One region of the Brevibacillus gelatini genome, then DNA from elsewhere that is predicted to be linked to it. Evidence: predicted binding sites of a transcription regulator. Region 1 holds the regulator's gene; the other holds the start of a gene.
What was found. Region 1 encodes LexA, which represses DNA repair genes until DNA is damaged. Its sites were predicted from a motif close to CGAACATATGTTCG; they were not measured.

Region 1 (4,359 bases):
GGCCCGGATCACGTTTGGATCTGTGCTGCCCGCATAAGCATTCAACAGGCTCTGGACCTGTGCCTTGATAAAGTGGTAGTGATGGGGGAAAATAAAGGGTTCCATCTCGTCTGGTTCCTCCTTGCTGTGTACTCCGCTGATTGTCTGGAGTCGTAGTCTGTATCTACTACTCTAAAAGGAGCGGAGTGCGGAGGAAAGGGAGAGAACGATTGTAAAAAGAACTCGGCATATAAAAAGCACTGACCGTCTCGTGGACGCGCCAGTGCTTGTGTCTATTTCGCGTATACAATCTTTTTGATCGTTTCCGGCGAGAGAAAATACTGCGTGGCCAGCTGTTGAATGGAAACGCCTTCGCGAAAAGCGCTGCGGATGGCGTTGTTCCGTTCGTCCAGCTGTTTGCGAAAGCCAGTCCGGGTTCCCCATTTGTGATGGGACGTTTTTGGCTTTGGAATGTATAAAAGTTCTCCCTGCACGTACTTCTGGATTTCTGCGATCAAAGTTTCTGGCAGCATGCTCGCTGCGTTTACATATTTCATTTCCGCTCGCTCCTTATTTTTTTGAAGTGAAAAATAAGGGGCAAAGCCAGGAAATAAGAAATGAGATACGTAAGAGAAGGCGATGAATTGTCTAAACGACTGTCCACCTCATGCAAAGTATCGCCTTATTTCCGGGCTTTGCATGAGACGTTGCAGTATCTGGCAAACTGATTCCATTCACCAACCATACACCCCCTCGCTGGCGTTTGCTCTTATGCGGGCAACCAATTGCCCGCGCAGTCGTTTCCATTATAAATCATCCGTCTGCGATTTGCATCGCGTCTTTGGGGGATGAGTTCGTCAGTTTTTGCAGGACGCTCCGTGCTGTCCGATGCGACAGGTGGCCTTTATCTCCTTACCAGAGCGTGAAGCTGTTCGTCCGTCCACTTCTCCAATTCCAACAGCGCCTGGTATGGATCGTCTCCCGGGATGTGAAAATAAGAGGCGAAAGCTGGTTCCGTTTTCAAGCCGTTTTGCTTGAGCTGCCGTATGTCATGGAGGACGTTAGGGCCGCCGAGCAAAAGCAAACGGTGTTCGACGACCATATGCCGATACGCATTTTGCATTGTGACCGGACGAGGTTGGGCAAACAGCTCAAACCAGAAGCCGCAGGCAAAAAACGAAATCAGGCAGGTAGGCACGCCCTGCACGAGCAGACGAGCTTCCTTGTAGCCTTCATACGCCGCATATGAAGCGCGAACGATGGCAGCAAATCGGTCGAGATCGTAGCTTTCGCAAATGATGTCCAGGTCGCTGTCGGCGATGTCGATGTCAAGAGGGATCGTGCCCGCAAGCACAGGATCAAATTCTTTCAGTCGCTGCATGATGGCGGATTGCTCGATCGCCTGTTTCGCGGCTTTTTGCTTGCTTGTCCCATTTTGCAGGTAAGAGAGGTCGCGCCAGTTCCGCTTCATGAAAAACCTCCGTTTTGCTATCTTTTGTGCTGGTGCTCCTCCCAAACGATTTCACAGCTTCCTGAGAGAAGAGTGCAACTTGAATCGGCTGTTTCTCGTATACCTATGTGAGAGGAGTGCTTCACAGATGGATATTGTACTTTGGATATTGGTGTTGTTGCTTTTTGCACTGAGTATCGCCGGCATCTTTTTGCCAGTATTGCCCGATACGATTTTACTGTGGGCAGGCTTTTTGCTCTATCACTTTTTCATCGCCGATCCGGGAGCGGGGTTGCCAGCGTCTTTCTGGTGGGGGATGGTCGTGCTCAGTATTTTGCTGTACGGGGCGGATCTGTTGACCAACATGTTCTTCGTGAAAAAATACGGCGGTTCCAAATGGTCTTCGGTGGCTGCGGCCGTAGGGATTTTTCTCGGAATCTTCGTGTTCCCGCCTCTCGGGATGCTGATATTGCCGTTTGTGCTTGTGGTGCTGGTGGAGCTGCTCGTGCAAAAGCAACCGATGGAAAAAGCGCTCAAAGCGGGCTTCGGCTCGCTGGTCGGCTTTCTGGGCAGCGCGGTAGTAAAAGTGGTGTTGCAGGTGGGTATGATCGTCTGGTTTTTTCTTGCCAGGTAGAATAGAGACGAAAAAGGACAGCGGGGGCTGTCCTTTTTTCATGCGCATATGCGGAAACCATTAGTGGATGAGGCGATAGACGCCAATGACTTTTCCGAGAATGGTGACGTTGTCCAAAATGATCGGCTCCATCGTTGCATTTTCCGGCTGGAGACGGAAGTGGTCTTTCTCCTTGAAAAAGCGTTTTACTGTCGCTTCGTCTTCATCGGTCATGGCGACGACGATATCCCCGTTGTTGGCGACGTTCTGCTGGCGCACGATCACGTAGTCGCCGTCCAGGATGCCGGCCTCGATCATGCTGTTCCCGGAAATACGCAGCATGTACACCTTGTCAGAAGTCACGATATTTTCTGGAAGCGGGAAATACTCTTCCACATCCTCAATCGCGGTGATCGGTTGTCCCGCAGTTACTTTACCGATGACAGGGACGCGGACGACAGCGTCTTCGAAGTTGTCCTGGAAGCGGTCTTCCTCAGAAAGTAGTTCAATGGCGCGGGGTTTGGTAGGGTCGCGGCGGATCAGCCCTTTCTTTTCGAGGCGCGCCAGATGGCCGTGCACGGTAGAGCTGGAGGCAAGTCCGACAGCTTCGCCGATCTCGCGGACGGATGGCGGGTAGCCTTTTTCCCGAACTTCCTTGCGAATGAATTCAATAATGGCTTGTTGCCTGCTGGATAGTTTTGACATAGAGAGACACCCCTGATTTCTCGAACAAGTTTTCCAATATTATACCATGGGATCTTGCGTTCGACAAACATAAGTTCGATCCGGAGGCGAACAGGATTTTTTGACCGGGTAAATGGATTCGATTTGCGCCCTTCCCGGAATCAGCCTTTAAGTCGATAGGGGATGGGTTGACAGGGGATGAGGGCTAATGCATGCAGGTCAAAGCAGCAGAGCCGGGCAATAGGCAGCGGCGCCGCCGGCTTTCTCCCGAACTGAAACGGATGCGTAGAGCAGCCGCACACATTTTTGCAGGAGTGTCTGTTTTTTTCTTGACATGAACATATGTTCTCATTTAAGATGGGGTTACGAAAACATAGAACGTATGTTTGCAGGGGGTTATTACGATGAAAGTCATGTCTAGCCATAACCGTTTTGAGAAAAAGCAGCCTCGCCGCGTCCGTCTTGGCATCACGAGGGGACAAGCTATTTTGTTTTTGATTGCGTCCTCTCTCTTTTTTTACCTGTTGACCGAACTGGTGTTTGCCTCTGCGTCCCAAGCAGAGCCGCCAGCGCCAAAAGGAAAAGAAGTGACCGTTCGTTCCGGCGACAGTCTCTGGACGATCGCTGTGCGTCATCAACCGTCGGAACAGGTGGATGTGCGTGATCTGGTTCAGGACATCAAAATCGCGAACGACCTCGACAGCAATCTGATCTATCCGGGGCAGACCTTGTTCATCCCGGAAGCGGACTGATTCGGCACTTGTCTGTCGGCAGCTATCTTGCCAGTTCCGACTGATATGATATAATAAAGCGGCATTACTACTGAGTGGGAGGAACCGGAAAGTGGTATCTGACGCGGAAATTAAAAGAATCAATGAACTGGCCAAAAAATCGCGCGAAGTGGGCTTGACCGACGAGGAAAAGCAAGAGCAAAAAGCGCTGCGCCAAAAGTACATCGATGCGGTTAAAATGTCGCTTCGAGCGAATCTGGATTCCATCCGCTATGTGGAAGATCTTGAGGATCATCGTCCAAAACACTAAACTTGTTTGTGCTGATACGGCAGACATCCTTGCTTGACGCTCGGGTGTCTTTTTGTTCCTTATGGCAGTCTGCCTGTTTGGCGAGCGAGGAGGGGAAACTGTTGGCTTGGGTGGCTGTAGCAGTTGGAGGAGCAGTCGGTTCGTTGCTTCGTTATGGGCTGGCGCAGGTGGCAAATCTGCCAGGCTGGCCTGTCGGCACATGGCTGGCGAATGTCATCGGTTCGTTTGCAATCGGCGTTTTGTTTGTGATAGGCAAGGAGCGGGGAGGATTCTCGCCTGAACTGTATCTGTTGTTTACCACGGGAATGCTGGGTGGATTCACGACGTTTTCCACGTTCTCGCTGGAAGTGGTTTCCTTCTGGGGAGAGGGGCAATGGCTGCGCGGTCTCGCTTACGCCCTGCTCAGTATTGGGATAGGTCTTTTCTCTTGCGCGGCGGGAATCTGGCTCGCCAGACAAATGCAATAACAACAGGATAAATGACGAGAGGGGGGATGGGTGTGAGTACCCAGCACCGCGATTACGAGGCAGAACAGAACAAGCTGAACGAGACGATTGCATTGATCGATGAGGAGATCGTGCGACTGCGCGAA
Region 2 (4,359 bases), 1.4 Mb from region 1:
GCATCTTCTTGAAATCGGCGTGTGGCAAATAGTCCGCTTTTTCCTCTGCCACCTTTGTCGCCTCGATCACTTCGCGCACAGCTTTTTTCACCGTCTGCGGAGTGATGCCGTGCTTCTCGTTGTAGGCAATCTGGATGGCACGGCGACGCTCCGTCTCGCGAATGGCCGCGTTCATCGAGTCCGTCATCTTGTCCGCGTACATAATCACGCGCCCCTCTGCGTTCCGGGCTGCCCGCCCGATCGTCTGGATCAGGGAGCGCTCGTTGCGCAGGAAACCTTCCTTGTCGGCGTCCAAAATCGCGACAAGGGAAACCTCGGGCAAGTCCAAACCTTCCCGCAGCAGGTTGATCCCGATCAGCACGTCAAATTCACCTAACCGCAAGGATCGCAAAATCTGCATCCGCTCGATCGTCTTGATGTCAGAGTGCAAATAGCGGACCTTGATCCCGATCTCCTTCAGGTAGTCCGTCAGGTCCTCCGCCATTTTTTTCGTCAGTGTCGTGACGAGGACGCGCTCGTTTTTGGCAATCGTAGCCTGGATTTCCCCGATCAGATCGTCGATTTGCCCTTTGATCGGGCGCACCGAAATCGTCGGGTCAACCAGTCCTGTCGGGCGAATGACCTGCTGCACCAGCACCGGGCAGTGCTCCAGTTCATACGGACCGGGCGTTGCCGAGATGTAGATCGCCTGGTTGACTTTTTGCTCAAACTCGTCGAAGCGCAGCGGTCGGTTATCCTTCGCGGACGGCAGGCGGAACCCATGCTCGACCAACACGTTCTTGCGCGCCTGGTCGCCGTTGTACATCCCCCGCACCTGCGGCAAAGTCATGTGCGACTCGTCAATCAGAAGCAGGTAGTCGTCCGGAAAGTAATCAAGCAGCGTGTACGGCGCGTGTCCCGCCGGAAGTCCGGTCAGGTGGCGCGAGTAGTTTTCAATCCCGGAGCAGAAGCCCATCTCCAGCATCATCTCGATGTCATAGCGCGTCCGCTGCTCCAGCCGCTGCGCTTCCAGCAGCTTTCCGGCCGCGCGCAGCTCTGCCAGCCGCTCTTCCAGCTCTGCTTCGATGCTTTGGACAGCCAGCTTCATTTTTTCGTCGCGGGTAACATAGTGGGACGCCGGGAAAATGGCTACGTGCTCGCGCTGGCCCAAAATCTCTCCGGTCAGCACATCAATGGCGGTGATCCGCTCAATTTCGTCTCCGAAAAACTCCACGCGAATCGCCTGCTCGCTCTCTGACGCCGGAAAAATCTCCAGGACGTCTCCGCGCACCCGGAAGGTCCCCCGCGTGAAGTTGATGTCGTTGCGCGTGTACTGGATGTCGACCAGCCGATGCAATACCTCGTCCCGGCTTTTTTCCATGCCGACACGCAGCGACAGCAGCAGCTCCTTGTACTCCTCCGGCGAACCCAAACCGTAGATGCACGATACCGATGCCACAATAATGACGTCGCGCCGCTCAAACAAGGCACTGGTCGCCGAGTGGCGCAGCTTGTCGATCTCGTCGTTGATGCTGGAGTCTTTTTCAATAAACGTATCCGATTGGGGAATGTACGCTTCCGGCTGATAGTAGTCGTAATAGCTGACGAAGTATTCCACCGCGTTATTCGGGAAAAACTCCTTGAACTCTGCGCATAGCTGGGCAGCCAGTGTCTTGTTGTGCGCCATCACCAGTGTCGGCTTGTTCACCTGGGCGATCACCTGGGCAGCCGTATAGGTTTTTCCCGTACCAGTAGCCCCGAGCAACGTTTGGTGCCGCTTGCCTGCCCGGATTCCTGCCACCAGTTCGGCGATCGCGGTCGGCTGGTCACCGGACGGTTGATACTCCGAAACCAATTCAAAACGGTCCATTCCCTCGCTCATCTCCTCGTTGCATAACTGTTTCTATTTCCATTATAACACAATTCGGGCGATGATAAGCCGAAATTCGAACAAATGTTTGTCTTCATCCTTCGACACATTATACCGATAATAAGTAGTAGTGTACAAGCACGTACGGTTAGACTCGCCACCTTCAGGGAGGATCGACATGTCAGATATCGGAACTACCGTTAAAAATAACCCGTATATTCAGCCACACATGAGCTATAAAGGCAAAAAGGAGTTTACTACAGAGCTTGACAACAACGCCTTCATGAAGCTTTTGCTGGAGCAGTTGAAGCATCAAGACCCGATGTCCCCGATGGACAACTCCCAGTTCATCCAGCAAACGAGCATGATGACAATGGTGGAAAAGATCACCAAAATGGCGACGCTGATGGAGCAATCCAACAACAGCATGCTGACGCTGGAAAAGTATGAGTCGCTGATCGGCCGCACCGCAACCTACTACCTGACAACCAAAGACGAGATGACAGGTGAAACCGAAACAGAGACGAAAGAAGGCGTACTCGAAGCCGTTTACATGGACAGCGGCAAGATTTACTTCCGCATCGCCGGAGAGCCTACTCCGATTCCACTGGCGGACATCAAAGGTCTGGAGTCTCAGGGCATGACAGGAAATGCGCTCGATAGCAGCGTGAAGTTCATGAACATGATTGGCAAGGAAATCTCGTACAAAACGACCAAGGAAGTAGACAAGGACGGCAACCCGGCGACTACTGACGACATTGAAAAAGTAGACGAAATCGCGAATGCAGTCATCACTGGCTTCACCATGAAAGACGGTACGACGCAGTTTACTTTGGATAACGGCACGACCGTCAAGCTCGATCAGGTCGTGGGCATGAGCGTCAAGCCGGACAGCAACACCATGAGCAACTCGCTGCAGTACGCGCAAATGATCGGCTACAGCATCACATATACCGAAAAGCAAACCAATCCGGACGGCTCGACCACGGACAACAGTCTGAACGGCATCATTAAAGCTGTCAGCGTGAAAAACGGAGTCGTAGAGTTCGTCTTGACCGATGACAAAAAAATTGCGCTGCAGCAAATCACCGGATTTGAAGCGAGCGCCTAGTCTGCCACATATGCAAAAGCCGCACTTGCTCCCCATCAGGAGCGTGCGGCTTCTTCTTTTGCCCGGCCTTATTCTTTTATGATGGTTTGCCCCGTGAGCGCATCGACATACACCGTCGTGTCAACCTTCGCCTCACCCCCGCAAAAACAGTGCGAACGGGTTTGACTGTCGCATACCTTCTCCCCTCTGGCCATCACGCGCCTACATTCAGTTTTTCCAGCTTCTGCTTGATAAGCTCGACGACACTGGATCGTTTCAAATCGACAAATACGCGCGTCGTTGCATCCGGCACCACGATGATCCCCAGCTGATGGTGGTTCCCCGCGTAGACAGCACACTGCACAAACTTCAGCTCGCCTTCGCGGGTGAGAACTTCCATCTTGCAAAAAGCCGGATTCGCCTGCAACGCCGGATACAGCTCTTCCTTGTCCCGCACCGGAATGCCGTTTACCTTCACGATGATTTCTCCTGTCGTAATCCCGATCTCTTCAGCCCGCGTACCCGGGATGACCCCCATGACCTTGACGCCGCGAGAAGACTGGATGAAATAAGGAGAACGCTGCCTTTCTTTCCACTGGCTCCAGAAAAACAACGCTTCGTGCCCGAACAACGCAAACAGGGCGGCGAGCAAAACAAGCGGCGCAAACAAGACGGACAGGGCGCATAACGCCAATAGCCCGACTGCGTACCAGGTGAGATTTTTGGAAATTTGTCTGGCCTTTTTCATCGGGGTCATCGTCTGGGTCATATCCGAAAAACCCGTAACGGTTGGCAACAGCATCAGTCCGTAGGAAGCCAGCTCGCCCGAAAAAAACGGCCAGCCCGGATAAAGGGCACCACTAATTGTCCCCGGCTCCACCTGGACGAACAAGGCAAGCGGAGTCAGCCAAAACGAATGCAGCAGGTACGCTCCGACAATCCGCCCGCGTTGTCCTTCGACAAACAGCGGAGATGCGTCCTTGCCCCCGTTCCAGCAGACGAGCATCGCTTCGATCAGATGCATGATCGCCACCAGAGCAAGTAGCGGGATCGGCTTCGCCTGCAGCAGCATTTCCCACACGCTGCCGAGTACCGAAACGTCCCGCACCCCTGGGAATGCTTGAGCAATCGCGTGCAAAATGGATAAAAGACCTGCCGCATAGGCAAAGCAAAGAAAACGCAAGCGAATCAGCGCCAAAAGAAGAGCCAATGCCCATAATATCCATAAATCTTGTGCCTGCACGACAACTCCCAGTCCCGCAGCGAGAAGCGAGATGCACAAACCTCCTGTTACGCCCATTCCTACTGCCCGGAATGTCGACAGGAGCGGAGACTGCATGCGGGCGGCAAATAGCTGTCTTTCCAGCTTCATTTGTCTGCGATAGTGCAAGTAAATGAACCCGAGAAAAAGGTAAAAAAC

Region 2: the regulator LexA is predicted to act here: its motif matches at 1,927-1,940, upstream of uvrB (excinuclease ABC subunit UvrB).

Annotation. Positions count from the first base shown of each region.
Region 1 is NZ_CP154342.1:2,565,334-2,569,692, reverse strand. It holds gene AAFJ72_RS12280 (FusB/FusC family EF-G-binding protein) at 1-105, opposite strand, end outside; gene AAFJ72_RS12275 (CD3324 family protein) at 273-536, opposite strand; gene AAFJ72_RS12270 (DUF4269 domain-containing protein) at 884-1,450, opposite strand; gene AAFJ72_RS12265 (DUF456 domain-containing protein) at 1,578-2,063, shown strand; gene lexA (transcriptional repressor LexA) at 2,124-2,747, opposite strand; gene AAFJ72_RS12255 (LysM peptidoglycan-binding domain-containing protein) at 3,131-3,478, shown strand; gene AAFJ72_RS12250 (DUF896 domain-containing protein) at 3,570-3,767, shown strand; gene crcB (fluoride efflux transporter CrcB) at 3,878-4,234, shown strand; gene AAFJ72_RS12240 (HelD family protein) at 4,267-4,359, shown strand, end outside.
Region 2 is NZ_CP154342.1:4,015,103-4,019,461, forward strand. It holds gene uvrB (excinuclease ABC subunit UvrB) at 1-1,849, opposite strand, end outside; gene AAFJ72_RS19400 (flagellar hook assembly protein FlgD) at 2,028-2,960, shown strand; gene AAFJ72_RS19405 (PDZ domain-containing protein) at 3,154-4,359, opposite strand, start outside.